Regions from separate parts of the Cupriavidus sp. PB-02 genome, predicted to be linked through region 1. Evidence: predicted binding sites of a transcription regulator. Region 1 holds the regulator's gene; each other region holds the start of a gene.
What was found. Region 1 encodes LexA, which represses DNA repair genes until DNA is damaged. Its sites were predicted from a motif close to ACTGTATNNNNATACAGT; they were not measured.
Positions count from the first base shown of each region.

Region 2: the regulator LexA is predicted to act here: its motif matches at 1,113-1,130, upstream of AC10V3_RS01365 (ATP-dependent helicase).
Region 3: the regulator LexA is predicted to act here: its motif matches at 1,017-1,034, upstream of AC10V3_RS26180 (CppA family protein).

Region 1 covers NZ_CM177694.1:2,782,043-2,784,307, reverse strand. The annotation lists gene AC10V3_RS13035 (hypothetical protein) at 2-352, shown strand; gene AC10V3_RS13030 (hypothetical protein) at 422-592, opposite strand; gene lexA (transcriptional repressor LexA) at 710-1,366, opposite strand; gene AC10V3_RS13020 (asparaginase) at 1,654-2,265, shown strand, end outside.
Region 2 covers NZ_CM177694.1:279,224-281,488, reverse strand. The annotation lists gene AC10V3_RS01375 (SoxW family protein) at 1-380, shown strand, start outside; gene AC10V3_RS01370 (TlpA disulfide reductase family protein) at 482-1,018, shown strand; gene AC10V3_RS01365 (ATP-dependent helicase) at 1,220-2,265, shown strand, end outside.
Region 3 covers NZ_CM177695.1:1,182,111-1,184,375, reverse strand. The annotation lists gene AC10V3_RS26185 (acetate--CoA ligase family protein) at 1-960, shown strand, start outside; gene AC10V3_RS26180 (CppA family protein) at 1,066-1,350, shown strand; gene AC10V3_RS26175 (IS630 family transposase) at 1,757-2,265, shown strand, end outside.

The DNA of each region.
Region 1 (2,265 bases):
CGTGGCGATCGCGGCAATGATGGCCGGGTGCGCCAGCGGCACGTCCGAAAAGGATATTCGCGCGCGCCCTCCGATGCGCTTGTTCACGCCCGCGCAGATGGGCGATGTGGCGAAATGCCTGCGCAATAACCTCGGCGATGAGGCCACGGTCGTTAGCTATCCGGCGAAGAGCCAGACTGAGATCCGGATTGGCCAGGTAAACGCCACCGGCCAGTTCGAGTACGCCTACCTGATTTCACTGACGGCCAAGCCCGATGGAACGGCGCTGGAACTGCGCAAGAGCGACACATGGTTCCCGCAGCTGACGCCGCAGGAGCTGGAAACCGAAACCAAGGCCTGCGCACGCAGCTAAGCAGCAGCCAAGGTGCAACGACATGCATGGCGGCCGCCAGCGCCGGCATGTGCCGGCGCGCGTTGTCGATCAGGCAACGAGCTTGTCGGAGGTTTCGAGTTCCAGCATCCGGCAGATGGCGGCCATGCTGCCGACCATGGTGCGGCGCTGCGCGCCCTGGTAGACGCGCACGCCCTTGCACTGGCGGAACGGCACGGGCTTGACCGGACGGCGGATGGCGGCGTGGTGGATTTGCGGCATGGCTGCACCTCTTTTTCAGGCAAAAGCGGGGTCAACACCCGGCGAGCCGGGCGGCGTCTGCAAAAAACAATGGAAGCGGGGGCGGGCCCGCGCAGGCCTGTGGCCCGCGGTGCCCGGCTAGAAGCCGGAAGAGCGGATCAGGCCGACTGCAATGCCTTCCAGCGAGAACTCCTCGCGGCCGGGCTCCACGATGATGTTGGCGAAGTCCGGGTTCTCTGCAATCAGTTCGATATGGCCGCCGCGCCGTTGCAGGCGCTTGACCGTCACGTCGTCACCGAGGCGCGCCACCACGATCTTGCCGTTGGGGGCTTCGCTGGCGCGGCGCACGGCGAGCAGGTCGCCGTCAAGGATGCCGGCGTCGCGCATGCTCAGGCCACGTACGCGCAGCAGGTAATCGGGGCGTTCGTCAAATACCGAGGCGTCGACCTGGTACTGGCGGTCGATATGTTCCGCGGCGAGGATGGGGCTGCCGGCTGCGACGCGGCCCACCAGCGGCAGCGTCAGCTGCATCACGCCGGGGATCGGCAGCGAGAACTGGTCCGGCATCTCCGAATCGCTGCGCGACACCTTCAGGCGGATGCCGCGCGAGGCGCCCGGCGTCAGTTCAATCACGCCCTTGCGGGCCAGCGCGCGCAGGTGTTCTTCTGCCGCGTTGGGGGATGAGAAGCCGAACTCGGCGGCAATCTCGGCGCGGGTGGGCGGGAAGCCGGTACGGCGGATCGTGTTGCGGATCAGATCGAAAATCTGCTGCTGCCGGGGTGTCAGGGTCGCCATGGGATCGCCGTTCCGTGCAGGGCCGCGCAGGAAGATCCAGGAGCATGGGATTCCGTCGGGATCGAAGGGATCGAGACAATCGGAAATCCTGCATCCGGCGGGCCGGGCACTGTATGTTTAAACAGTATGCTGTGATTTTATACAGTATCGGCCTGAGCGCAAGCAGAATTTTTCGGGGCTGTCGCATGGATAGGCATGCCGGTGGACCGCTCAGGCCGCGGCCCTCGGCAAGTCCGCCGTTACAATCGGCTATTCGCATCCCTCCTGTATTGAATTCCTGAGCCCCCATGACCCAACTGCCTCGCATTGTCGTCCTGGCCACCGGCGGCACCATTGCCGGCGCGTCCGGCAATCCCGCCAGCAGCGCGCGCTACCAGGCGGCGACCGTGCCCGTGTCCTCGCTGCTGGGCGCGCTGCCGGCGCTGCAGTCCGTCGCCCGTATCGAGGCGGAGCAGGTGGCGCAGGTCGATAGCAAGGACATGACCTTCGCCCTGTGGGGCATGCTGGCCGCGCGGCTGGAGCACTGGTCGGCGCAAGCCGATGTCGCCGGCATCGTCATCACACACGGGACCGACACGCTGGAAGAAACCGCGATGGCGTTGCACCTGACGCAGGCGTGCCCGGTGCCCGTGGTGATGACGGCGGCGATGCGCCCGTCGACCTCGCTGTCCGCCGACGGTCCGCTGAACCTGCTGGACGCGGTCCGCGTAGCCACGCACCCCGATGCGCGCGGCAAGGGCGTGCTGGTGGTGCTGAACCAGCAGATCCACGCGGCACGCGACGTGGCCAAGACCCACACCTCGGCTATTGATGCCTTTGTTTCCGCCAGTGGGCCGCTGGGCTTCGTGCAGGACGACTATGTGCGCTTCGCCCGCGCGCCGCGCGCTGCCTGGGCGATT
Region 2 (2,265 bases), 1.9 Mb from region 1:
CCGACCTGGCCGCCCACGGCGCCGAAGCCGCGCGCCGCGGCGAGCCGGTGGTGGTGCTGGTGTCGATGCCGGGCTGCAGTTATTGCGAGACCGTGCGCCGCAACTACCTCGGACCGCAGGCTGCCGCCGGCGAGATCGCCGTGGTGCGCGAACTCGACCTGACTGCCGACACGCCGCTGCGCGATGCCGACGGCAACCTGACCACCGCACGCGCCTGGGCGCGGGCGCACCAGGTGCGCGTGGCGCCCACGGTACTGTTCCTCGACCGGCAGGGCCGCGCCGCCGCCCCGTCGCTGCGCGGCATGCAGCCGGACTTCTACGGCGCCTACCTGGAACAGGCACTGGACCAGGCACGCGCCGCCGTCGCCACCCGGCGCTGATGCGGTTGCGGCAGATTGCCGCAGCCACGCCGCGCGCAGCGCCCGGGCGCCAGCGGCATTAGAATGTCCCATTGCCGATCGAATCCGCCTGACCGCATCCCATGACGACTTCCCCTCCCGCCGCCAGACCCGCCCGCAAGCCCTGGCCCATCGTCGCGGCCGTTGTCGTACTCGCGCTGCTGGGCTGGTTCGGCTACCGCGCGCTTTCGCCGGCCAATGCGGCGCCGGCGGCCACCTTCACGCTGCTGTCGGGCGAAAAGGTCAGCACCGCCGACCTGAAGGGCAAGGTCTACATGGTCAACTTCTGGGCCACCAGCTGCGCCACCTGCGTCAAGGAAATGCCCGACATGGTCAAGACCTACGAGCAGTTCAAGGACAAGGGCCTGGAATTCGTCGCCGTGGCGATGAACTACGATCCGCCGATGTACGTGGTGAACTACGCCAAGACGCGCGCCCTGCCGTTCAAGGTGGCGATGGATTCGGACGGCAGCGCGGCCAAGGCCTTTGGCAATGTGCAGCTGACGCCTACCACCTTCGTGGTCGACAAGGACGGCCGCATCCTGAAGCGCTATGTGGGCGAGCCCGAGTGGGATGCGCTGCACAAGCTGCTGGACGGGGCCCTGGCAAAGTCTGCGTAACGCTACCGCCTGCAACGGCCGCGAAAAGGTGCTCATCGAGCACCTTTTTTCTTTTTCGATGCCAGCTCAGGCGTTCCCAAGCTTGCGCAGCCGGCCTGTATGGATATACAGTTAGCGCCAGCTTTTTCCCAGCCTTTCCATCCTGGTGGCGATCCGTGCGCATGCGCGGGCCGCGCCCTGCCCGACCCTCGAGCCCTGCCTGTGTCACTGGATCTTGCCCCTGCTTCGAACCTTGCGGACCTCGCGGCCCCGGAAGCCGATGCGGCCCCCGCCTACCTCTCCCGGCTCAACCCGGAGCAGCGCGCCGCGGTCCAGCACGGCAGCGGCGCGCCGCTGCTGATCATCGCCGGCGCCGGCTCGGGCAAGACCAATACGCTGGCGCACCGCGTGGCCCACCTGGTGCTGGGCGGCGCCGACCCGCGCCGCATCCTGCTGCTGACCTTCTCGCGCCGCGCCGCCGCCGAGATGGGCCGCCGGGTCGAACGCATCGTCGACCAGGCGCTCGGCACCCAGACCGGCGCCGGGCGTGCCGCGCTGCAGTGGTCCGGCACCTTCCACGCCATCGGCGCGCGCCTGCTGCGCGAATACGCCGAGACGCTGGGCCTGTCGCCCGCCTTCACCATCAGCGACCGTGGCGATTCGGCCGACCTGATGCACGTGGTGCGCCACGACCTGGGCCTGTCCGAAACCGCCAGCCGCTTCCCCAAGAAGGAAACCTGCCTGGCGATCTACTCGCGCGTGGTCAACACGCAGGCGCCGCTGGAAGACGTGCTCAAGCAGCAGTTCCCGCGCTACGCGATGTGGGCCGATGCGCTGCGCACGCTCTTTGCCGGCTATGTCGAGGCCAAGCAGAAGCAGCACGTGCTCGACTACGACGACCTGCTGCTGTACTGGGCGCAGGCGATGGCCGAGCCCACCATCGCGCAGGACATGGGCGCGCGTTTCGACCATATCCTGGTCGACGAATACCAGGACACCAACGCGCTGCAGGCATCGATCCTGCTGGCCATGCGCCCCGATGGCCGCAGCCTGACCGTGGTGGGCGACGACGCGCAGTCGATCTACGCCTTCCGCGGCGCCACCGTGCGCAATATCCTCGATTTCCCGCAGCAGTTCACGCCGGCGGCGCAGCAGGTCACGCTATCGCAGAACTACCGTTCGACGCAGCCGATCCTGCAGGCCGCCAACGCGGTGATCGGGCTGGCTGCGGAGCGCTATACCAAGGATTTGTGGTCCGACCGCGCCTC
Region 3 (2,265 bases), on a different replicon from region 1:
GCCGACCTGTTCCTGCTGGATATCCCGGTTTCGGGCATGGGCTACGACGTGCCGCGCTTCGCCCGCGATGCCGCGGCCTTTGCAGATAGCGCCGGCAAGCCCATCGCCGTGGCGGTCTGGCAGCCGCCGGTGGCCGACGCCTTCCGCGAGGCCGGCGTGCCGACTTACGCCAGCGCAGCCGAAGCGCTGGCCGCGTTTGCGCAACTGTTGTCGCACCAGCAGCGGCTAACGCAGATCGCGGCCGAGGGCGAGCCACCCGTGCCTCCGGCGTCTGCCCTGCAGGCCAGCGCATTGCCGGGCGCTACGCTCAGCGAAGCCTCCAGCCTGGCGCGCCTGGTGGCGGCCGGCATGCCGGTAGTCGAACACTATCTCTGCCAGGACGTCGATGCCGCGGTCACCGCCTGGCGCCGCATTGGCGCGCCGGTGGCGGTCAAGGCCAGTTCGCCGCAAGTGCCGCACAAGAGCGAGCACGGTCTGGTCGCCCTGCACTGTAACGACCCCGAGGCCGTCGCCAGCGCCTTCGCCGCGCAGACGCGCACGCTGCAGGCCATGGGCGCCAGTTGCGAAGGCATCGTGGTCGCGCGCATGTCGCGCGGCCAGCGCGAATGCATGATTGGCGCACACTGGGACCCGGTGTTCGGCGCGGTGCTGGTGATCGGCGACGGCGGCAAGTATGTGGAGGTGCTGCGCGATACCGCCGTGCTGCTGGCTCCTTGCCGGCCAGCCGACGTGGAACGCGCACTGTCAGGCCTGCGCATTGCCCCGCTGCTGCGCGGCGTGCGCAACGAGCCCGCGGTGGATATCGGGGCGCTGTGCCGGCTGGCGGTACAGGTTGGCAACCTGATCCACGAAGCTGGCGGCGCGATCCGCGCGATCGACCTGAACCCGGTGATGGCCGGGCCCGAGGGCGTCGTGGTGGTGGATGCGCTGATTGAGGTGGCGAACACAGCACGCAACTAGCGACCTACGGGCATCTTCCGCTACCTAAGCCGGACTTTTCTTGCCTCCCCAAAGATACTGTATATATTTACAGTACCTGTATGGATAAACAGTGGGAGCCCGGCGATGGAACACCTCATCCGTGTGCAGAACGACTATGACCGCCAAGTGCTGGCCTGGCTGCGCGGGCGCATCGGCGATGCCGCCCTGCAGACCGCGGCGCTGCGGCTGGGCGGCCAGCGCAAGCCGTACCTGTCCACGATCTGCCGCAGCCTGGGCATCCGCCCGCCCAGCCGCAAGCAGTTCGCCGCCGAGGCGGCGCGCATGCACCGCACCGTGGGCGACACCTACCTCGCCCGCATCCGCGAGATCCTTGGCCAGCGGCCCGCCGAAGGCGCATCGGGCGGGTAAGCGGTTGCCGGCTATCGGACAGGCAAGTCCTCTGGCCCGCGTGGCCTCCGTATCATGAAGCTCCGTTGCCGTCACACCGCAGTGGGGCTTTTCCTATTGATCCCTCGCCAAGGCCGGTCGATGCCGGCACGCCGGCAACAGTTCGACGAAGCCGCCGCACAGCTGGCCCCGGCTCGCGCCGGGAATGCACCTGCCGCCCCGGGACCACTCTCTGCGCTGGCGTGCGACTGACTATCTGTTTTGTCAAGTCATTCCTCTCACGACACCCGGGCAGAAGGTCAATAGCAACAACGGTTTGCGAGCATCCAAGGCGTGGCTTCATGGCTTGACCTTGCGGTCAGGGGCCAACTAGTACAACATCCCGTAAATAGCTTGAATAATTAATTGCCTCGGATATCATGGCGGGATGAGTCGAGGCCGCCATGCAACGCCAGTGAAGTTGGCGAAGAAAGAAAGACAGGAACTACTATCGCTAATCGAGCGCAAGACGGCGCCGCAGCGAGATGTGATGCGCGCGCGAATCGCGTTGTGGGCCCACGAGGGCCACGCCAATACAGCCATTGCGCGGGAACTGGGTGTATCGGTGCAAACGGTCTGCCTGTGGCGCAAGCGCATTGCCCAGCAAGGTGCCCAAGGCATTCGCGAGGGCGAGCGCAGCGGCCGTCCGCCGCGCATCACGCACGAGGCGCGACTGCAGTTGATCGCGCTGGCGTGTGAAACGCAGGAACCTGAGGGACGGATCACGCCCACGCTCGACGAGATTGTGGAGCGCGCCGTGGAGCGTGGCGTTGTCGAGCAGATCAGCCGCAGCCAGGTGCAGCGCATTTTGCAAGCCGGCGACGTGCGTCCGCACCGGGTCCAGCAATGGCTACATAGCCCAGACCCGGCCTTTCGCGAGAAGGTCAACGGGATTTG